4 regions of the Anoxybacillus sp. TBDG-1 genome follow, and region 3 is predicted to be linked to each of the others. Evidence: riboswitches for the same ligand, from Rfam matches in the RefSeq annotation. Region 3 holds a riboswitch; each other region holds the start of a gene.
What was found. A riboswitch is a leader RNA that binds a small molecule or an ion and turns the genes downstream of it on or off. The one in region 3 is predicted to bind cobalamin.

Region 1 (4,849 bases), on a different contig from region 3:
GATGATGCGTCCGCTTATGATGGAATATCCGAACGATTGCGAAACGTGGAACATATCCGATCAGTTTATGGTTGGCGATCAAGTGATGATTGCACCAATTATACGTCCATATACAGCGCATCGCATCGTTTATTTCCCAGAAGGACGTTGGGTTGATTATTGGACAAAAGAAGTGTTTGAAGGTGGTCGACGGTATATCGTGGAAGCTCCGCTTGATTGTTTGCCGATATATGTAAGAGAAGGGGCGATGATCGCTCACGCCGATGTGAAGCCATCGACCGCTATTTCCGATGAACAAATTACATTGCACGTGTATACAATGAGAGAAGGAATATCGACATACACGCTTTATGATGATGACGGCACAACGTTTGCGTATGAAAAAGGAGAATATGCCCGCATGCATATTCAAGCGACGTTTTTTGATCATACCGTCCATTTTGACGTAAAAACAGATGGGACGTACGAACCAACATGGCAACTGCATGTCGCGTTCGTTGGGGACGTGCCGACAACGATTGTTGTTAATGGGGAACAACGAGTCATCGATGAAGCGACAAACACGTTTGTGTTGTAAGAGATGGGGGATTTTTATGACAGTAACGATTAAAGATGTAGCGAAGCGAGCGAACGTGGCGCCATCGACCGTTTCGCGTGTCATCGCAGATAGCCCGCGGATTAGCGAAAAAACGAAGAAAAAAGTGCGCGAGGCGATGAAAGAGCTTGGCTATCATCCGAATTTCATCGCGCGCAGTTTAGCAAATAAATCAACGCAAGTGATCGGGCTCGTCATGCCGAGTTCAGCAGATAAAGCGTTTCAAAACCCGTTTTTCCCAGAAGTCATTCGCGGCATTAGTAAAGCGGTGCATGATCGGCAATACGCTTTACAGTTATCGACTGGAGAGACGGAAGCGGAAATTTACGATGGCGTTGTGCATATGGTGCAAGGAAAGCGCGTCGACGGTGTAATTTTGCTGTATTCGCGTACGAACGATAAAATTATGGCGTATTTACAAAAAGAAGATGTGCCGTTTGTTGTGATTGGAAAACCGCATAAAAAAGCAGAGGAAATTACGCACGTTGATAACGATAACGTCCGTGCGGCGCGCGAGGCAACGGAATATTTAATTGAACTTGGTCATGAGCGCATCGCGTTTGTCGGTGGAAACGTCAATCTCATTGTGACGATGGATCGTTTGCGCGGTTATGAAAAAGCGTTGAAATCTGCAGGGCTTGTATATAGAAAAGATTACATCGTACATGAAGAATTTTTAAAAGAAGGCGGACAAGAGGCGATGAAGGAGCTTCTCTCGTTAGCCGAACCGCCAACGGCGCTCGTCGTGGCGGACGATTTAATGGCGCTCGGTGTGTTAAATACGCTTGCTGAAATAGGATTAAGCGTGCCGGGGGATGTATCAATCGTCAGCTTTAACAACGTACTTTTATCGGAAATTTCTCGTCCGCCGTTAACATCGGTAGACATTAACATTTTTCAACTTGGCTTTGAAGCGGCAAGAAATTTAATTCAACAAATCGAAAACCCGAATGAGCCAATTAAACGAATCATCATTCCACATACGCTTGTGAAACGATTTTCGTGCGATTATTACAAAGCGCCTTCTAAATAAGAAGGTGCTTTTTTTATAAAACAGGCTAGGCGAGAAGAAAAAAATGATGTATTATATTCTTAACATTCATGCTCTTTGAAAAAATGATACGATGAGCAAGTACGGTGCATACGTCCGTATGCTTAAAAGGGAAGAACGGTGCAAAGCCGTCGCGGTACCCGCCACTGTGATGGGGAGTTTCGTTGCAATATGCCACTGATTTTTTGGGAAGGCGCAACGAAACGATGAACCTAAGCCAGGAGACCTGCCTGCTTGCGATACGTCGGCTGCCTACGGGAATATAGGTAGACGTGCGGGGACGATGAAAAATAAACAACACTTGCGGGAGCTTTATTGTTTGAATATTTCGTTTTTTCTGCACCTCTACCTAGAGGTGCTTTTTTATTTTTAAAAAGGAGTGACATATATGGCGACATGGGATTTACAAGGAACGAAACATCATGTGTTGATTTGTAACGGGGGGAGTTGTATGCGAAAAGGTGGAGAGGAGGTGACGCAAGCAATTCGTGATGAAATTGACACGTTGCAACTACATGCGCACGTTCATACGACACGGACACGATGTAACGGTCGCTGTGAGGATGCGTGCGTCGTTATCGTTTATCCCGAAGGTGTTTGGTACCGTACGATTGACGAACAAGTTGGAAGGGACATCGTACGAAAACATGTGCGCGATGGTGAAATGTTGCATGAATATGTGACGTACACATATGACGAAGGCTTTGTCATGCCTGAATATAGCGTTGCGACAAGGGGGAAGAAAAAGTGAAGAAACCGTTGTTTTGGATTGTTAGTGTGTGCGCTGCTGCCTATATTTTGTTTGCACTTTCGCCTTCTGTATATGCGATGCACATTATGGAAGGGTTTTTACCTTGGCAATGGGCGCTCGTTTGGTGGCTGCTATTTTTACCGTTTTTCTTTGTCGGTTTGCGCACGATTACGCGCCTCATGAAACAAAAGCCAGAGGTGAGGTTATTTCTTGCACTTGCTACCGCGTTCACATTTGTATTGTCGGCGTTAAAAATTCCGTCTGTCACAGGAAGTAGCTCGCATCCGACAGGGACAGGTCTTGGCGCACTTTTATTTGGACCGTTTGTTATGACGGTCATCGGTACAGCAGTATTATTGTTTCAAGCCCTTTTGCTTGCGCATGGTGGATTGACAACGCTTGGAGCGAATGCATTTTCGATGGCTGTCGTTGGTCCATTTGTTGCATACGTATTGTTTACTGGATGTAAAAAAATTGGTGTATCGATGCGCGCTTCTGTTTTTCTTGCCGCAATGATTGCGAATATAACGACGTATATTATGACATCCGTTCAACTTGCGCTCGCGTTTCCAGACGCAGCAAGCGGTGTATGGGGAGCATTTTTGAAATTTGCTTCGATTTTTGCGGTGACACAAGTGCCGCTTGCTGTAACAGAAGGGTTGCTTACCGTCGTCGTATGGAATTTTTTACATACGTACACGAAGCAAGAGCTGGATATTTTGCAACAGAAAGGGGCGTCTTTTGAATGAACAATCGGACATTGCTGTTTGTTGCCGCGCTGTTAATCATGTTGCCGCTACTCATCGTGAAAAATACAGAGTTTGCTGGAGCGGATACGCTTGCGGAGGAGATGATCAGACAAATTTCGCCAAATTATGAGCCATGGTTTGATGTATTTTTTGAGCCCCCAAGCGGAGAAGTGGAAACGTTGCTGTTTTCTTTACAAGCTGCATTTGGTGCTGGGGTAATCGGCTACATTATCGGTTTGTATAGGGGAAGAAAACGGAATGGTTAGTTGGCTTGATGCATGGGCATATCGCAATCGTTTGTCTAAACTGAATGCGACATTCAAGTTAATATTTTCCTTTATTTTACTTATATTCGCACTATTTGGGACAAATGTCGGTCGTTTTTTCATTGTCGGATGGTTGCTTATTTGGCTCATTGTTTATGCGCGTTTGCCTTCGAGTGTTTGTTTACGTGTCTGTGCATTTATCACGCTTATTGCCATTGGAAGCAGCGTCCCTCTTCTCATTTCATTTGATGGACATATTCGCTTGATGAGTGACAATATTTCTAATGTCGGTACGATTTGTTTACGGACGTTTACAAGTTCAGTTATTTTATTTTTTCTTGCGGCAACAACGCCATTTTTCCGCTTAGCGCATGCGTTAAACAAGTGGCGCATCCCTAGTGTGTTTATTGAGCTGCTGTTGTTGACGTATCGTTTTATTTTTATAGTAGAAAAAACAGCAAAAGAGCTGTTTGTTACGGTGCAAATAAAACGTGGAGAGCGGGATTGGCGCTTTGCTTCACTGGCTGTTGCACAGTTGTTACGTCAAACATTGCATCATTATGAGGCGATGATGATTGCACAACAAGCGCGCAACGTTTCTTTTGCTGTTCCAATGTGTGCAGATGAACAGTTGCCAAGAAGGTATGTCATCGAAGCGTTTATTGGAATTGTTGTGCTATTTATTTTGGAGGGCTTATATGCTACGGTTTCATAATGTTCATTATACGTATCGAAACGGCGCATACGTGTTAAAAGGAGTATCACTTACGATTGAACGAGGAAAAAAATATGCATTAATTGGAAAAAACGGTTGTGGAAAAACGACGTGGTTGCTTCATGCGAACGGTATTTACCGCCCGACGAAAGGGGACGTGTATTGGGAAGAAAGGAAAGTAAATAGAGATTGTTTACGAAAACATGTTGGTGTCGTTTTTCAAAACCCGGAACATCAATTTTTAGCACCGACGATCGACGAGGAATTGGCACTTAGTTTACAAGCGAATCGTGAGCAAATGGAACATGTTATCGAACAGTTTTCACTCCATCAATGGCGCGATATACCGATTCATCATTTAAGCCTCGGGCAAAAAAAATGGCTGTCACTTGCGATAGCAATGGCACCAAAACCTCATTTGCTTATTGTCGATGAACCGTCTGCTTATTTAGATATTTCACAGAGCGAGCGCTTAGTCATGAAGCTAAATGAACTGCATAAAGCGGGAACGACGCTCGTTGTCATCACGCACGATCTTGATTTTGTTTGGCAATGGGCGGATGAAGTGTTTGTTATGCATGATGGTCGCATCGTTTTATGTGGTACACCAGCGTTTATATTTTCGCAAGCGAATATATTTCATAAGCTCGGTTTGCCACTCCCTCTTCTTTTACGCATATGGTTGAAGGAAAACAAGACGTGTACGGAACAACAATTGTTTG
Region 2 (4,849 bases), on a different contig from region 3:
GACTTTTGGAACAGGCGTCGGTTTTTTGTTTTGATCGATGGCGACCATCGTTAAAAAGCATGTGGTTGTTAAGTGATGCTCGCCTGTAAATAAATCTTCCGTTTCGACTTTGACGAATACTTTCATGGATGTGCGGCCGGTCGAGTAGACGAATGCTTCGAGCTTTAAAATGTCACCTACTTTTGCAGAAGAAATAAAGTCAACTTTGTCAATCGAAACAGTAACGACTGCTTTTCGTGCATGGCGCATAGCGGATATTGCCGCAATTTCATCAATGTAAGCTAAAACGGTACCGCCAAAAATTGTGCCAAGATGATTCGTATCAGAAGGCAAAACGAGCCGCGTTTGAATCGTTTTTGATTGTTCAACGCTTACTTCCATGACTTCATCCCTCCGTAAGCCAAAAGTCGTTCGCGGTATTCGTGTGCGGCTTCCACCATTGCTTTCAGTGCGGCAATTGCTTCTTTTTCTTTTCGCGTTTTTAATCCGCAATCAGGATTGACCCAAAATTGTTCTGGACGAAGAACGCGAAGTGCCCGTTCGATTTGTTCGCTTATTTCTTCTTTTGTCGGAATGCGCGGGCTATGAATGTCATACACCCCTAAGCCAATTTCTTTTTTATATTCATATGTCTCAAACGCGGAAATAAGTTCACCATGGCTTCGCGACGATTCAATGGAAATGACGTCCGCATCAAGCTCATCAATGATATGCATCATATGTTCAAACTGTGAATAGCACATATGTGTATGAATTTGCGTCTCCTCTTTCACCGATGAGGTAGCGAGACGGAATGCCGTGATGGCATCTTCCCAATATGATGCATGTTTCTCTTTTTTAAGCGGCAATCCTTCCCGTAACGCTGGCTCATCGACTTGAATGATGCGTATCCCTTCTTTTTCTAACAGCAACACTTCCTCACGAATCGCAAGGGCAAGCTGTATGAGTACATGTTTGCGTGAAATATCATCGCGAACGAACGACCAGTTTAACATCGTCACAGGACCTGTTAACATTCCTTTCACAGGTTTGTTCGTTAACGATTGAGCATACACCGTTTCTTCTACAGTCATTGGATGTAGATGAGCAATATCGCCAAAAATAATTGGCGGGCGCACACAACGCGAGCCGTACGATTGTACCCAACCGTTTGTCGTGCATGCCATCCCTTGTAGCTTTTCACCGAAAAATTCCACCATGTCTGTACGCTCAAATTCGCCATGGACAAGCACGTCGAGCCGTAGCTGTTCTTGAATGTCGATCCATTTTGCGATTTCTTTTTTTATAAACGATTTATATTTGTTGTCGTTCCATTCACCTTTTTTCCACTTCATCCGAGCTTGGCGCACGTCGCGCGTTTGTGGGAAGCTACCAATCGTCGTTGTCGGCAAAAGCGGAAGCTGTAAATGGGCTTGTTGTGCTTTTTGTCGTTCGCTGTAAGGTGTTCGACTTACCGGAACGGTTGTAATGTCATTTATTTGTTCCTGTTGTTGGCGGAACTTGGTTAAATTACGGTTTGTTTGTTGATCGTATTTGATTAGCTTGTCGATCGTTACGTTTCCGTTCATATACTCTGTCAACATACGTATTTCATCTAATTTTTCATCCGCAAATGATAAAGCTCCAGCAAGCTCCATTGGTAATGTATGTTCATGTTTTGTCGTGACAGGAACATGCAGTAAGCTGCAGGATGGTTGAATGATCAGTTGTTTGGCAACGTTTGCTAGATGGTGAAGAAGCGTCGCTTTTTGTGCAAGCGAGCTTTTCCATACATTTCGACCGTCTATAATACCGGCGACTAATATTTTATCTTTCGGAAATCCGTAGGTGTTTATATTTTTCAGATTTTTGCCATCATCATGCACAAAGTCAAGCCCGATGCCTGCGACAGGCAATGCAACAATTTCACGGTAATGTGATACGCTATCAAAATACGTTTGCAAAATAAGGTTTACATTCGGCACATTGCGGTGAAAAACGTCGTATACATGACGAAATGCATCGATCATATCATCGTCTATATCTTGCACGAGAATCGGTTCATCCATTTGTACGAATGGCACCTCTGCCTCGCCTAGTTGTTTTAACAATTCCACATAAACAGGAACTAATTGTGCGAGATATTTTCGCCACTCGTTTCGCTCGTATTGCTTAGAAAGCAAAAGAAACGTGATCGGTCCAAGTAATACAGGTTTTGTTTCTAAATTGAGTGTTTCTTTGACAAGTTTGTATTCTTTCAATAGGCGATTCTCTACTAATCTTGGCTTTGTTTGTCCAATTTCAGGCACGATGTAATGGTAATTTGTATTAAACCATTTCGTCATTTCAAGCGCATGTTGTCCATTTGTCCCACGTGCTATCGCAAAATATTGCTCAAGCGCATCGTCTATTTGTTGAAATCGCTTAGGAATATATCCAAACATAAATGCTGTATCTAACACGTGATCGTATAAAGAAAAATCCCCGATTGGAATGAGATCGATTCCTTTCTCTAGCTGTTTACGAATCGAATCGAGTCGAATCGCTTCCATTGTTTTTATGAATTGCTCTTTGTTTATTTGCCCATTCCAAAAAGATTCTAATGCTTTTTTCCATTCTCTTTTTTCACCAATGCGCGGATACCCTACATTTGAACTACGGATGAACAAGTTAAGCACCTCCAGTCATTTATATCCCAATCAAGCAAAAAAACCCTCTTCCAAACAGAAGGAGGGCATAGCTAGCTCGTATTGAGATACACGAAGTGCCTCAAGATCATATGTCCTCACTCCTCCCTATGACGCGTAGGTCGTAAGTGCATACAACAGGCAGGTCTCCTGACTTAGCTTCATCGCTGTTTATCTCCTTCCCATTTCACATGAAACAGTGGATGATGATAACAGCTCTGCATCACAGTGGCGCGACCGTGTTGGACTTTCACCAAACTTCCCTTTTAAGATTCACAGCATCTGTGAACCACCTGTTGCGTGAACTTATTATGTTGTTGTATAAAATTCAGAATAAACGAACTTTTTGTTTTTTTCAACTGAAATGTTTTTTTCGTGTGGACGTCTTGAGAAACGCTATGATAAATGGGTATATTTTTCTTTTAAGTTAATATTGGTATTTTGTTGATAATTTTATGTTAAAAAGTATTGATTTTTTTTTTTTTTTTTTTGTTATAGTTTTACATGGTATCGATACTACATTATTTCTATAAAATATAAATTAAGGGGGTATTTTCATGACTCTAAATTACAAGATTGAGGTTTTAGAAACCGTTGTTGCTCCTGGTAAAGGATCTATCGCTTATGAAATTGGATACTACACAGGCAAAGTAGTTAGTTGGATTGTAACTTTCGGTGGTCTTTTTGATAATTAAAAACGGTTTTCTATGCATACATAGCTATGTTTGCTAGATTTTCAGTTTAGTGTAAAGACTCTTTCCCCTAGGGGATTTTTTACAGGAATCTTTGGCTGAATGTAGTGTAAGAAATAATCTAGGTGAGGTGGAAAGAAAAAATGATGAATTTTAAGGTTGAATCACTAGAGTCAGTTGTTGCTCCTGGTAAGTGGGAGATGATTAAAGATTTTATTAGAGGTTTTATTGACGGATTTTTCGGTTTATAGTGTTATATTTAGGGAGGTCTCATATTCTTGGGATCTTCCTGATGATTCCCCAAAAACTTTACTTGATTTAGTGGGAGGTGAAAGGTATTGAATAATATAAATATCAAAAACATAGATATGAATGGTATAGAATTCATTGAAGATAAGGATTATTTTATTATTAAACGATATGGTAAGTATTTCAGATTAGGTGTTCAAGAAGCTAACATGTTGCGAGAACTAACAGCTCGTAGAGACGTTCAAACTGTGTTGAGTAAGTATGAAATAAGCGAAGAGGATTTCAGTAAGTTTATACATTCTCTTGAGGAATGTGGTGTGGTTGGGGATGTGAAGAAGGAAAGAAAAAATATACTTTTCTACAGGTTTAAGTTAATTAATCCAGATACATATCTTCATCTTTTAGTTAATAAATTTTTAAGCAATAAAACAGTTAATAGATTGTTGCTCATTTTTTCGGCATTGATTATTATGATGGGATCAATTATTTTTTTGAAAAATATTTCTCAACTTACAGATGGATTTTTTAAAGACTTTGTCTTCTTTGATTTCATAACCTTTTATATCGTGACAATTCTAGTCATTTTTTTGCATGAACTAGGTCATGGTATAGCTTGTAAATATTTTGGGGGAAAGGTTGAAGAAATCGGTTTTTTGTTGATATTTTTCTCCCCTGCTCTGTATTGTGATGTGAGTGGAATCTGGTCTTTTAAAGATAAAAAGAAAAAAATAATTACTCTCATTGCTGGGGTCTATATCCAACTAATAATATTTTCTTTATGCTCCCTCGCCTATGATTTATATTTTGGGCATTCCACTTGGCTAGCGACATTTATTCTTTGGAATGTATTGATGATTTTTTCTAATATTTTACCGTTCATAAAATTGGACGGTTACTGGATATTATCGAACATTGTTGAAATACCTAATCTATATGAAAAATCTCTGAAGTTGGCTTTAGGAAGAGGCGAGGAAGTTCTTTTTGATGAGAGAGAGATTATTAAGAAGAAGTTTATAAAATTTTTTGGGATTCTGAATATATTGTTTGTATTGATGTCAATAGTAGTCGGGTTCATAGGTATATATTATGTATCCATTAACATTGAGGGATACTTTAAATATGTGATTCTTTTCTTCGAAGGAATAACGTATTTTTTAGTGTTGATATTTTTTGGATTATTTCTTTATAAGCTGTCTAAAAAGAAATCTTTAAGTTGAAAGGAATGGAAATAATTGATCACTC
Region 3 (4,849 bases):
GCAAAGGAAGTTTGTATTCTTTAATGAGGAAACGCAGCAGTTGTTTCATCTCCTCTGGAAGTTGCCCGTTTCCCCATGTATATGAACCGAATAATAGTAATTCCGCTTGATCAATGAGCGATTCGATGGCCAATATATGTTGAATACTGATTGTTTTCACCGCATGTCCATATGAGCGAAAAGCTTCTTCGATCAACAGGGCGACTTCTTTTGTGTTTCCTGTTTTCGATGTATAGCAAATGAGAACGTTCATAATTTTTCCTCCTACGATGAGCAAACATCGCATTCTTCAATCGTTACGGCGGTACTGCGAACGTAATATGTTGATTTTAAACGCGCTTTCCATGCCGTTAAGTGTAAGTCTAACAAATCTTTCGCTTTAATAGTGTTATAGACATAAAGATTAAAGCTTAAAGACTGATCGACATGTTTTTGTCTTGCTGCATTTTGACGAATGCTCATTTTCTGATCGACTTCATAGGCGTTTGTGTAATACCAATACGTTTTTGGACTTAAATCTGGTACGGTGACAGGGATTTTATAATTTTTCTTTTCTTCAAAATACAAGCGGTTGAACACAGGGTCACATGACGCGGTTCCATTTGCTAACACAGATGTACTTCCATTTGGCGCAGGCGCCATTAAATAGCCGTTTCGAACCCCGTATTTCATGACTTGCTGTTTTAAGCCGTCCCAGTCTAAATCATCATGCGAATGATAGTTACGCAACTCAAAATATGTTCCTGTATGCCAATCCGACCCTTCGAACGCCGGATAGGCTCCTTTTTCTTTTGCTAGCTCCATGCTTGCTTGAATCGTTAAATAAGCGATTTTTTCGAACAATTGATCAGCAAGCTGAACACTTTCCTCGCTATTCCATTTGATCCCTTTTAACGCTAATAAATGGTGCCAAGAAAATGCCCCTAGACCGATTGCCCGATATTTTTTATTTGTCATTACCGCTTGCAACACTTCAATCCGATCTTCGTTTAAGTCAATCACGTTATCTAACATGCGCACTTGAATCGGAATGAGCCGTTCGAGCACACCGTCTTGAACCGCGCGAGCAAGATGAATACTAGATAGGTTGCAGACGACAAAATCACCTGGTTTTTTATGGATAATAATTTCGCCATCTTGTGTATATTCTTTTGTTACGGTTGTTGGACTCATATTTTGCATAATTTCTGTACATAAATTGCTCGAATAAATCATGCCTGCATGTTTGTTTGGATTCATTCGATTCGCTTCATCACGGTAAAACATATAAGGTGTTCCTGTTTCTAACTGTGATTTCATAATCCGTTTCATCACTTCAATGGCAGGCACGCGCTCTTTCGTTAATTGCGGATGATTGACGCATTCCTCATATTTTTCGCGGAAGGAGCCACGTCCTCTTTCTTCATCGTAAAAATCTTCAAGACCTAACGGATTGCCGTTTTTATCTTTCCAACCCATTACCTTTTTCACTTCGTGTGGATCAAATAAATACCAATCCCCGCGCTTTTCGACTTGTTCCATAAACAAGTCAGGAATGCAAACGCCATAAAATAAGTCGTGGCATTTTTGACGCTCGTCACCGTTGTTTAATTTGGCGTCCAAAAACGAGAAAATATCTTTATGCCAAACGTCTAAATATACAGCGATAGATCCTTGACGTGTACCAAGTTGATCCACCGATACAGCCGTATTGTTTAATTGGCGCATCCATGGAATGACACCAGACGATACACCTTTAAATCCTTTAATATCCGAGTTGCGTGCGCGAATTTTTCCTAAATATACACCAATCCCGCCACCGCCTTTGGAGAGGCGAGCGACGTCTGTATTTGATTCATAAATGCCAATTAAACTGTCATCTACCGTATCAATAAAACAACTTGATAACTGTCCGTATGATTTTCCTGCGTTTGCGTAGGTTGGTGTGGCGACCGTCATATACTGATTCGATAACGCCCAATACGCTTCTTTTACTAAATCCATTCGTTTAGATTTATCTTCATTGACCATGAGTGTTAAAGCAATCGTTAAAAAACGCTCTTGTGGAAGTTCGTAAATTTCACCGCTATAACCTTTTGCTAAATAACGATCAACAAGCGTTTTTAAGCCGATGTATGTAAATAGCTCGTCTTTTTTGGGATCAATCCACGTGCTCGCTTCTTGCAGTTCCTGTTTCGTATATCGTTCAAGTAAAAACGGGTCGTAAATACCAACATCAACGAGCAGTGTTTGCAATTCATAAAAATGTCGATATGTTTCAGAACGTTCGTAGCCACGGTGTGTAGCTGCCTCATCGTATAGCCGTTGTAAATAGAGCCGTGCTGCAACAAATGTCCAATCTGGCTGTTCCATGGTGATTTCATCAAGCGCGTTTAAAATAAGTTTATTTATCATGTCTTTGGATGTTCGGATGTGGGCAAGCACTCGTACGGTACGTTCGATATATCGCTCACTTGATAAATGCGGAAAGTCTTTCAAAATATGAAACAATAATGTGCGAATCGTTTCTTCATTCACTTCCGTTTGTTGTTTTATGTGCATCATGTAAAATCCCTTCCCCTTATAAAATAAAAACATCCGCTTTTGTTGAGCGGATGAAACGATGGAAAAAGGCATGCTTTCACCATCGTTTCATCTTCTCAACCCCCGAAGAATATGAAACGATACAAGGAAGGCAGGTCTCCTGACTCGCGCTTCTTCCTACTTTGGATTCCTTCCCGTATATGCGCCACAAATAGCTGACATATACAGTGGTGTTGTTTCCATTTCGTCTGCGCACACAGTTGCGGGGACAGTTCTGGATTCGCACCAGATTCCCTATTAAGTCCGTTCGGACACCTTCGCTTGCCGGTTTCAATATATAGTTACTTTTTGTTTTTTCATCACAATATATTGTATAAAAAAGGTTTACGTTTAAAACTATAACGAAAAATTTCAACATTTGCAATCATTATTTTTCATCATTTGCTAAATAGCGACGATCTTTCATAAACAGCCTCCAAAAATAAATGAATCCTGGAAATAAAATTGCAAAGCCGACAATATACGTCACGAAAAGGGCGCGAAATGTATTCGGATGCGTAAATCCAGACTCGATTGTTATATCTGGATAAATCATATATGGCAAATGAGCTTTGCCGTATGCGTAACTTGCACAAAAATATTGCAATACGATCGCCACAACAGCAAGACGCGGCATCCCACGTCCGTTTTTCTTTTTCCATGAAGGAAGAAAAAGAGCTAAACCAGCCACGAGAAATAATGCGACAGAAGCGGCAAGCCATGGCCAACGTGCAATCATTCCGTCATATAGCCAATGCGCTTCATTTCGCATCGTGATCATAATTAAAATTGAAGAAAGGAGAGCAAATGGTCCGATAATGAGCGCATCGCGACGATAAATCGTATACGCTTCGATTTCATTTGCTTCGTTTGAGTAGTCTGCTAATAAAAGCGACGAAAGGAAGAGTGTACTTGTAATCGCAAAGGCGATAAATGCATATTCGTGTGGGCTTGTAAATAAGCGATCAAGCCGGAGACGACTGACGCCATTAACCGTTTCGACAAAAGATCCATGTGTAATGGGTAATACGCTAATTAAAAATGCTGGAATAAGCAAACCGCTTATACCAGAAATGTAAACGAGCACTTTTTCATACTTAGGAGCAACGTGCGAAAAGACGAGGAACGCACTACGTACAGTAAGCAAAAGTAAAATAATGCTTCCCGGGATAAGTAAAATGGTTCCAAGCATAAACGTTGCTCCTGGAAAAAAACTGACGAGTGCCACAACGATGGCGACGATAAATACGTTTGTCACTTCCCATGTTGGTGATAAATATCGGTTTGCGATTTTCGTTGCTTTCGTTTGTGGACGATTGATATATACCATTGACCAAAAACCTGCTCCAAAGTCCATTGTCGCCATGACGGCGTAAATAAAAATAAATCCCCATAAAATTGAAATGGCAATTAATTCATCTGTCATCATCTTGCTCCTTTCTACATGTGTGTAGATAAATGTTGTTCAATCGGATGACGGCGGAAGTACGAACGCAAGACGAGCACGACGGCTACAAGTAAAAATACGTAAATAGACGTAAATAAAAGAAAAAGTGTTCCTAAATTCGTCGATTGTGTCACAGCTTCTGCAGTTGTCATCATGCGATAAATAACCCACGGTTGTCTGCCTGTGCAAGCAAAAATCCAGCCAAATTCAATGCCGAGAAGGGCGAGGGGACCAGCGGTAACGATCGTCCACATAAACCAGTTTGGAAATATTTTTTGTTTTTTTACTCGATGCCAAATGAATCCGACGATCGAAAGAAGGAGAAGAAACATGCCAATTCCGACCATTGCATTAAAAAGTGTATGGACAAACAATGGCGGCCACCATTCTTCAGGAAAATCATTTAACCCGACAACGACAGTATCGAATCGATTACCAGCTAAAAAGCTAAGCAGCCACGGAATTTCAATGCCCCATTTTACCGTTTGTGTTTCGCGATCTGTAAAACCACCGATAACGAGGGGGGCGTGCGACTGCGTTTCAAACAACCCTTCAGCAGCGGCTAATTTTTCAGGTTGATACTCATGAAGGAGTTGCGCTGATTCATGCCCGTTGATCGCTGTTAATAGAGAAAACACACCACCGACTGTTAACCCGAGCATAAGCGCCTTTTTATGAAAAAGCTGAATGCGCTCGTTATGTTTATTTTTCAACATCTTATAGGCAGCGATGGAAGCAATCGTAAAAGCCCCGGTCATATAAGCTGATAAAACAACGTGTGTAGCTGTGACTGCGAAGCTCGGATTAAAAAACGCCTTCCATGGATCGACGTCGACAATT
Region 4 (4,849 bases), on a different contig from region 3:
TTCACTTTTTAGCGAAATCGCCAGATAAAGTGTTTGATCGTGAACAGTTGTTAAAAGAAGTATGGCATTACGAGTTTTTTGGCGACTTGCGCACAGTCGATACACACGTCAAACGATTGCGCGAAAAGCTAAATAAAGTGTCGCCAGCTGCAGCGAAAATGATCGTCACCGTTTGGGGTGTCGGGTATAAATTTGAGGTCGTGAATGAATGATGGCATTATGGCGTAGTGTCGTCGGCAAACTATGGCTGACCATTTTGTTGCTCGTTGCTTTCGTCCTTTTTATTTTAACCGTTTTGTTGCTCGGCTTTTTCGAAAAATATGATTTAGAGAAAACAGGAAATCAATTAACTCAACAAGCCGTGAAAGTGGCTCGTGTTGTGGCGGAGCATGATGAACAATTTGCACGCTCCATTGCATGGACGATGGTTGATGACGTATCGAAGCTTATGATTATTATCGATGACCGTCATTATTGGTACTCACCAAATGGAAAACTTGCCGATTTACCACTTTCATTTATTCAGCAAGATAAACAGTTATCGCGTGTTTTTGATGGGGAAAAAGTGGTGAAACGGACGCTTGTCCCAAATCAAACAATGCGAAGTAATGAATATAACGAGCTATTTATTGTCGGTGTCCCGCTTCATACCTCTAATGGAAACGGTGCTGTTTTCGTATATCAATCGTTAAAAGCAGTGGAAGAAACGACAAAGCAAACGACAAAATTTATTTTTCTTGCGGCATTTATTGCAATTGTACTAACGACGGTGTTTGCTTTTTTCTTGTCTACACGTATTACAGCGCCACTTCGCAAAATGAGGCAAGTTGCATTTGAAATCGCACGCGGAAAATTTGACTCTAAAGTGCCGATCGTCACCCATGACGAAATCGGAGAACTGGCGATGGCATTTAACCAAATGGGTCGGCAACTGCAATTTCATATTAATGCGCTAAACCAAGAAAAAGAGCAATTAGCCAGCATTTTAAGCAGCATGGCGGATGGTGTCATCACGCTCAATCGAAATGGCGAAGTGCTTATTACAAATCCGCCTGCCGATAGATTTTTACAAGCATGGTACTATGAGCAAGGACAACGTGACGATTTATCGCCACTTCCTCCCGAAGTGAATGAATTGTTTACAAAAGCTGTAGCAGAAGAGAAAGAACAAGCAGCAGAAATAGCTTTACAAGGTCGCAATTGGGTCATTGTTATGACGCCGTTATACAACGGCAAGGTCATTCGGGGAGCTGTTGCGGTGCTTCGCGATATGACGGAGGAACGACGGCTTGATAAATTGCGCAAAGATTTTATCGCAAACGTCTCGCATGAGTTGCGCACGCCGATTGCGATGTTGCAAGGGTATAGCGAAGCGATTGTCGATGATATTGCGGCGACAGATGAAGAGAAAAAAGAATTGGCAAAAGTCATTTATGACGAATCGTTGCGTATGGGTCGCCTTGTGAACGATTTGCTTGATTTAGCGCGCATGGAAGCTGGTCATTTAACGCTTCATTGCGAGCAAGTGTCCCTCCGACCGTATATTGACCGTATCATTCATAAATTTCAAGCGCTAGCGAAAGAAAAAGGGGTCCATTTGCTTGTTGACATGAGCAACGAACTCATTATTTCGTTTGATCCTGATCGTATTGAACAAGTGATGACGAATTTAATTGATAACGCTCTTCGACATACAGACGACGGTGGGGAAGTACGTGTCATTGTCGATACGAATGAAGAAGTAGTACGCATTTCTGTACAAGATTCTGGTACAGGTATTCCAGAAGAAGATTTACCTTTTGTATTTGAGCGTTTTTATAAAGCGGATAAAGCACGCACGCGCGGTCGCTCAGGCACGGGCTTAGGCCTTGCGATTGCGAAAAACATCGTTGAAGCACATAAAGGAACGATCCATGTTCATAGTAAACTAGGAGAAGGAACGACGTTTACATTCACATTGCCATTAAAATAGAAAAAATTTGTTGCCATTAACGATATTTTTCGCTATGATAGAAACGTAAAAATTGTTCGACAATTACATACGTCCGTTGCAAAAAGGTGTCGAATGGGCAACCTAGTAGACTTAATAGGGAATCTGGTGCAAGTCCAGAACTGTCCCCGCAACTGTAAATGCTGACGAAATGAAACGTGCCACTGTACGATTCGTATGGGAAGGCTTCAAAGTAGGATGAAGCATAAGTCAGTAGACCTGCCTTTTTGTATCGTCATTCGCGTCTTCGGGGAGTGAGACAGCGAAACGACAAGAGGGTTTATTATCTTTTGTTGTTTCTAGCTCATTCCATTTGGGATGAGTTTTTTATTTTGATATACATAAAAGGGGGAAAAACGATGAAGAAATGGAAACAGTATGTGTGGCTTTTGGCGCTCGTATTGACGCTCGGATTAGCAGCGTGTAGCAATAACGCGGAGCAAGCGAAAGAAACGAAGCAAGAGGCGAAAACAGAGGAGACTGCATTTCCGGTTACGATAAAAGATGCGGTTGGCGATGTTACAATTGAAAAAGAACCGACAAAAATCGTTTCGCTCATTCCGAGCAATACAGAAATTGCGTACGCGTTAGGACTTGGCGACAACATTGTCGGTGTCAGCGATTTTGATAACTATCCAGAAGATGTGAAAAACAAAGAAAAAATAGGTGGAATGGAATTTAATGTAGAAAAAATTATTTCGCTTCAACCAGACGTTGTGCTTGCCCATGCATCAAGCGCTCACAATTCTGAGGAAGGATTAAAGCAATTAAAAGATGCGGGCATTACAGTTATTATAGTGCCAAACGCCACATCGTTCAATGATGTATATGCGTCGATTGAACTGATAGGGAAGGCGACAGGGAAAGCAAAAGAAGCAGCGGATGTTGTGCAGAAAATGAAACAAAAAATTGATGCGATTGCTGAAAAAGCAAAGGAAGTAAAAGAGGAAGCGACAGTTTGGGTCGAAGTTTCTCCTGCACCTGAAATTTATACAGCTGGAAAAGGAACATTTATGGATGAAATGTTAACGATCATTCATGCAAAAAATGCATCAGGCGATCAAGAAGGATGGCCGATGTTTACTGAAGAAGATGCGGTGGCATTAAACCCAGACGTCATTATTACGACGTACGGTTATTACACACCGAACGCTGTCGAGCAAGTGCTCGCTCGCCCAGCGTGGAAAGAAGTTCCTGCAATTAAAAATAAACGAGTATACGATGTCAATTCCGATTTAGTTTCTCGTCCGGGACCACGTTTAGCTGAAGGGGTCGAAGAAATTGCCAAAGTCGTTTATCCAGACATTTTTAAATAATTACATTACTGCCTCAATCATTGCGATCGTTGCATTATTATTAGGGATATCGATTGGATCACAATCGATTCCCTTTTCTTCTATATGGGAGACGCTATTACATCAGTTGTTTCATACGCCGACAAATGTTCCTGCCACCGTTTCGCAAATTATTGTTGCGATTCGTTTACCGAGAGTAATACTCGCCTTTCTGATCGGGGCATCTTTAGCACTTGCAGGGGTAGCGTTTCAAGGGCTTTTGAAAAACGTTCTTGCCGATCCGTATACGATCGGGGTGTCGTCTGGGGCAGCCGTTGGCGCAGTACTTGTCTTTTTCTTTCAGCTTCAGTTTTCGATTCTCGGACGTTTTACGCTCCCGATCGTTAGCATTATATTTGCGCTCTTGACATTATTGTTTGTTTTACTATTTGCTCGGCTTGCTGAACGCAATATGGGAATGGAAACGATTGTTTTAATCGGCATTATCATGAATGCGTTTTTCGGTTCGCTCATTTCACTTATGGTCGCTTTTAGCGGCGAAGAGTTGCGTCAAGTTATTAGCTGGCTCATGGGGAGCGTGGCGATGCGTGGCTGGTCGTACGTGTCTTTATTTGTTCCGTTTTTTATCATCGGTTCTCTCGGTTTATTTGCACATATTCGCGAGTTAAACGCCTTTTCATTTGGAGAGCGAGCAGCTACAAACATTGGTGTACATGTATTACAAAAAAAGCTATTCATTTTACTTAGCGCCTCACTACTTACAGGAGCAGCGGTAGCTGTATCAGGAACGATCGGCTTTGTCGGACTGGTCATTCCGCATATGACTCGTTTGATTTGTGGGGCGAATCATCGAAAATTGTTGCCACTTTCTTTTTTATATGGTGGCGCGTTTTTAGTATTAGCAGATGTCGTGGCGCGAACGATTGTTGCACCACGGGAATTGCCGATCGGAGTCATTACATCGTTGATCGGAGCACCGTTATTTGCGATGTTGTTATTTAAAAGTTTAAAACGGAAGACGGGATAAACATGATTGATGTGAAGAACGTTTCGTATCAATACGGAGAAAAGCAAGTATTACACCATATTTCATTTACTGTTCATGAAGGGGAGTTTTTCGGTATTTTAGGACCGAACGGAAGCGGAAAAACAACGTTAATGAAACTGTTAAGTCGAGAACTGTCGTTACAACAAGGAAATATTGTTGTTTGCGGACAACATATTGAAACGTATAAACCGAAACAATATGCTAAACTCATTGCTACGTTGCCACAACATATAGACGTTTCGTTTGGATATACAGTAAAAGAAATGGTTGAGCTTGGACGCTATCCTTATCAATCTACCCTTTTCCCTAAATGGACGGAGGAAGACGATCAAGTCGTTAATGAAGCACTTCATTGTGTGACATTAGCGCATAAACAACATGTTTTATTAGAGCAGTTAAGTGGTGGAGAACGCCAGCGTGCTGCACTTGCTCGAGCGCTAGCACAACAACCGCGCGTATTGCTCTTAGATGAACCGACAAACCATATGGATGTGGCGCAACAGCTGAAGTTGTTAA

Region 1: it holds a riboswitch for cobalamin, as region 3 does, so the genes downstream of both, ACYQY7_RS05070 ((2Fe-2S) ferredoxin domain-containing protein) here and ACYQY7_RS10055 (ribonucleoside-diphosphate reductase subunit alpha) in region 3, are expected to answer to the same signal.
Region 2: it holds a riboswitch for cobalamin, as region 3 does, so the genes downstream of both, metE (5-methyltetrahydropteroyltriglutamate--homocysteine S-methyltransferase) here and ACYQY7_RS10055 (ribonucleoside-diphosphate reductase subunit alpha) in region 3, are expected to answer to the same signal.
Region 4: it holds a riboswitch for cobalamin, as region 3 does, so the genes downstream of both, ACYQY7_RS11895 (ABC transporter substrate-binding protein) here and ACYQY7_RS10055 (ribonucleoside-diphosphate reductase subunit alpha) in region 3, are expected to answer to the same signal.

The regions. Positions count from the first base shown of each region.
Region 1 covers NZ_JBTZSY010000011.1:27,682-32,530, forward strand. The annotation lists gene ACYQY7_RS05060 (glycoside hydrolase family 31 protein) at 1-577, shown strand, start outside; gene ACYQY7_RS05065 (LacI family DNA-binding transcriptional regulator) at 594-1,628, shown strand; cobalamin riboswitch at 1,713-1,894, shown strand; gene ACYQY7_RS05070 ((2Fe-2S) ferredoxin domain-containing protein) at 2,035-2,397, shown strand; gene ACYQY7_RS05075 (energy-coupling factor ABC transporter permease) at 2,394-3,146, shown strand; gene ACYQY7_RS05080 (energy-coupling factor ABC transporter substrate-binding protein) at 3,143-3,412, shown strand; gene ACYQY7_RS05085 (CbiQ family ECF transporter T component) at 3,405-4,127, shown strand; gene ACYQY7_RS05090 (energy-coupling factor ABC transporter ATP-binding protein) at 4,111-4,849, shown strand, end outside.
Region 2 covers NZ_JBTZSY010000069.1:1,464-6,312, forward strand. The annotation lists gene ACYQY7_RS13280 (acyl-CoA thioesterase) at 1-381, opposite strand, end outside; gene metE (5-methyltetrahydropteroyltriglutamate--homocysteine S-methyltransferase) at 372-2,648, opposite strand; cobalamin riboswitch at 2,790-2,978, opposite strand; gene ACYQY7_RS13290 (hypothetical protein) at 3,224-3,361, shown strand; gene ACYQY7_RS13295 (hypothetical protein) at 3,697-4,824, shown strand; gene ACYQY7_RS13300 (ABC transporter ATP-binding protein/permease) at 4,840-4,849, shown strand, end outside.
Region 3 covers NZ_JBTZSY010000031.1:4,170-9,018, reverse strand. The annotation lists gene ACYQY7_RS10060 (flavodoxin domain-containing protein) at 1-253, opposite strand, end outside; gene ACYQY7_RS10055 (ribonucleoside-diphosphate reductase subunit alpha) at 265-2,544, opposite strand; cobalamin riboswitch at 2,658-2,857, opposite strand; gene ACYQY7_RS10050 (cytochrome d ubiquinol oxidase subunit II) at 2,951-3,988, opposite strand; gene ACYQY7_RS10045 (cytochrome ubiquinol oxidase subunit I) at 4,003-4,849, opposite strand, start outside.
Region 4 covers NZ_JBTZSY010000047.1:7,114-11,962, reverse strand. The annotation lists gene ACYQY7_RS11905 (response regulator transcription factor) at 1-212, shown strand, start outside; gene ACYQY7_RS11900 (ATP-binding protein) at 209-1,972, shown strand; cobalamin riboswitch at 2,040-2,231, shown strand; gene ACYQY7_RS11895 (ABC transporter substrate-binding protein) at 2,350-3,306, shown strand; gene ACYQY7_RS11890 (FecCD family ABC transporter permease) at 3,272-4,312, shown strand; gene ACYQY7_RS11885 (adenosylcobinamide amidohydrolase) at 4,315-4,849, shown strand, end outside.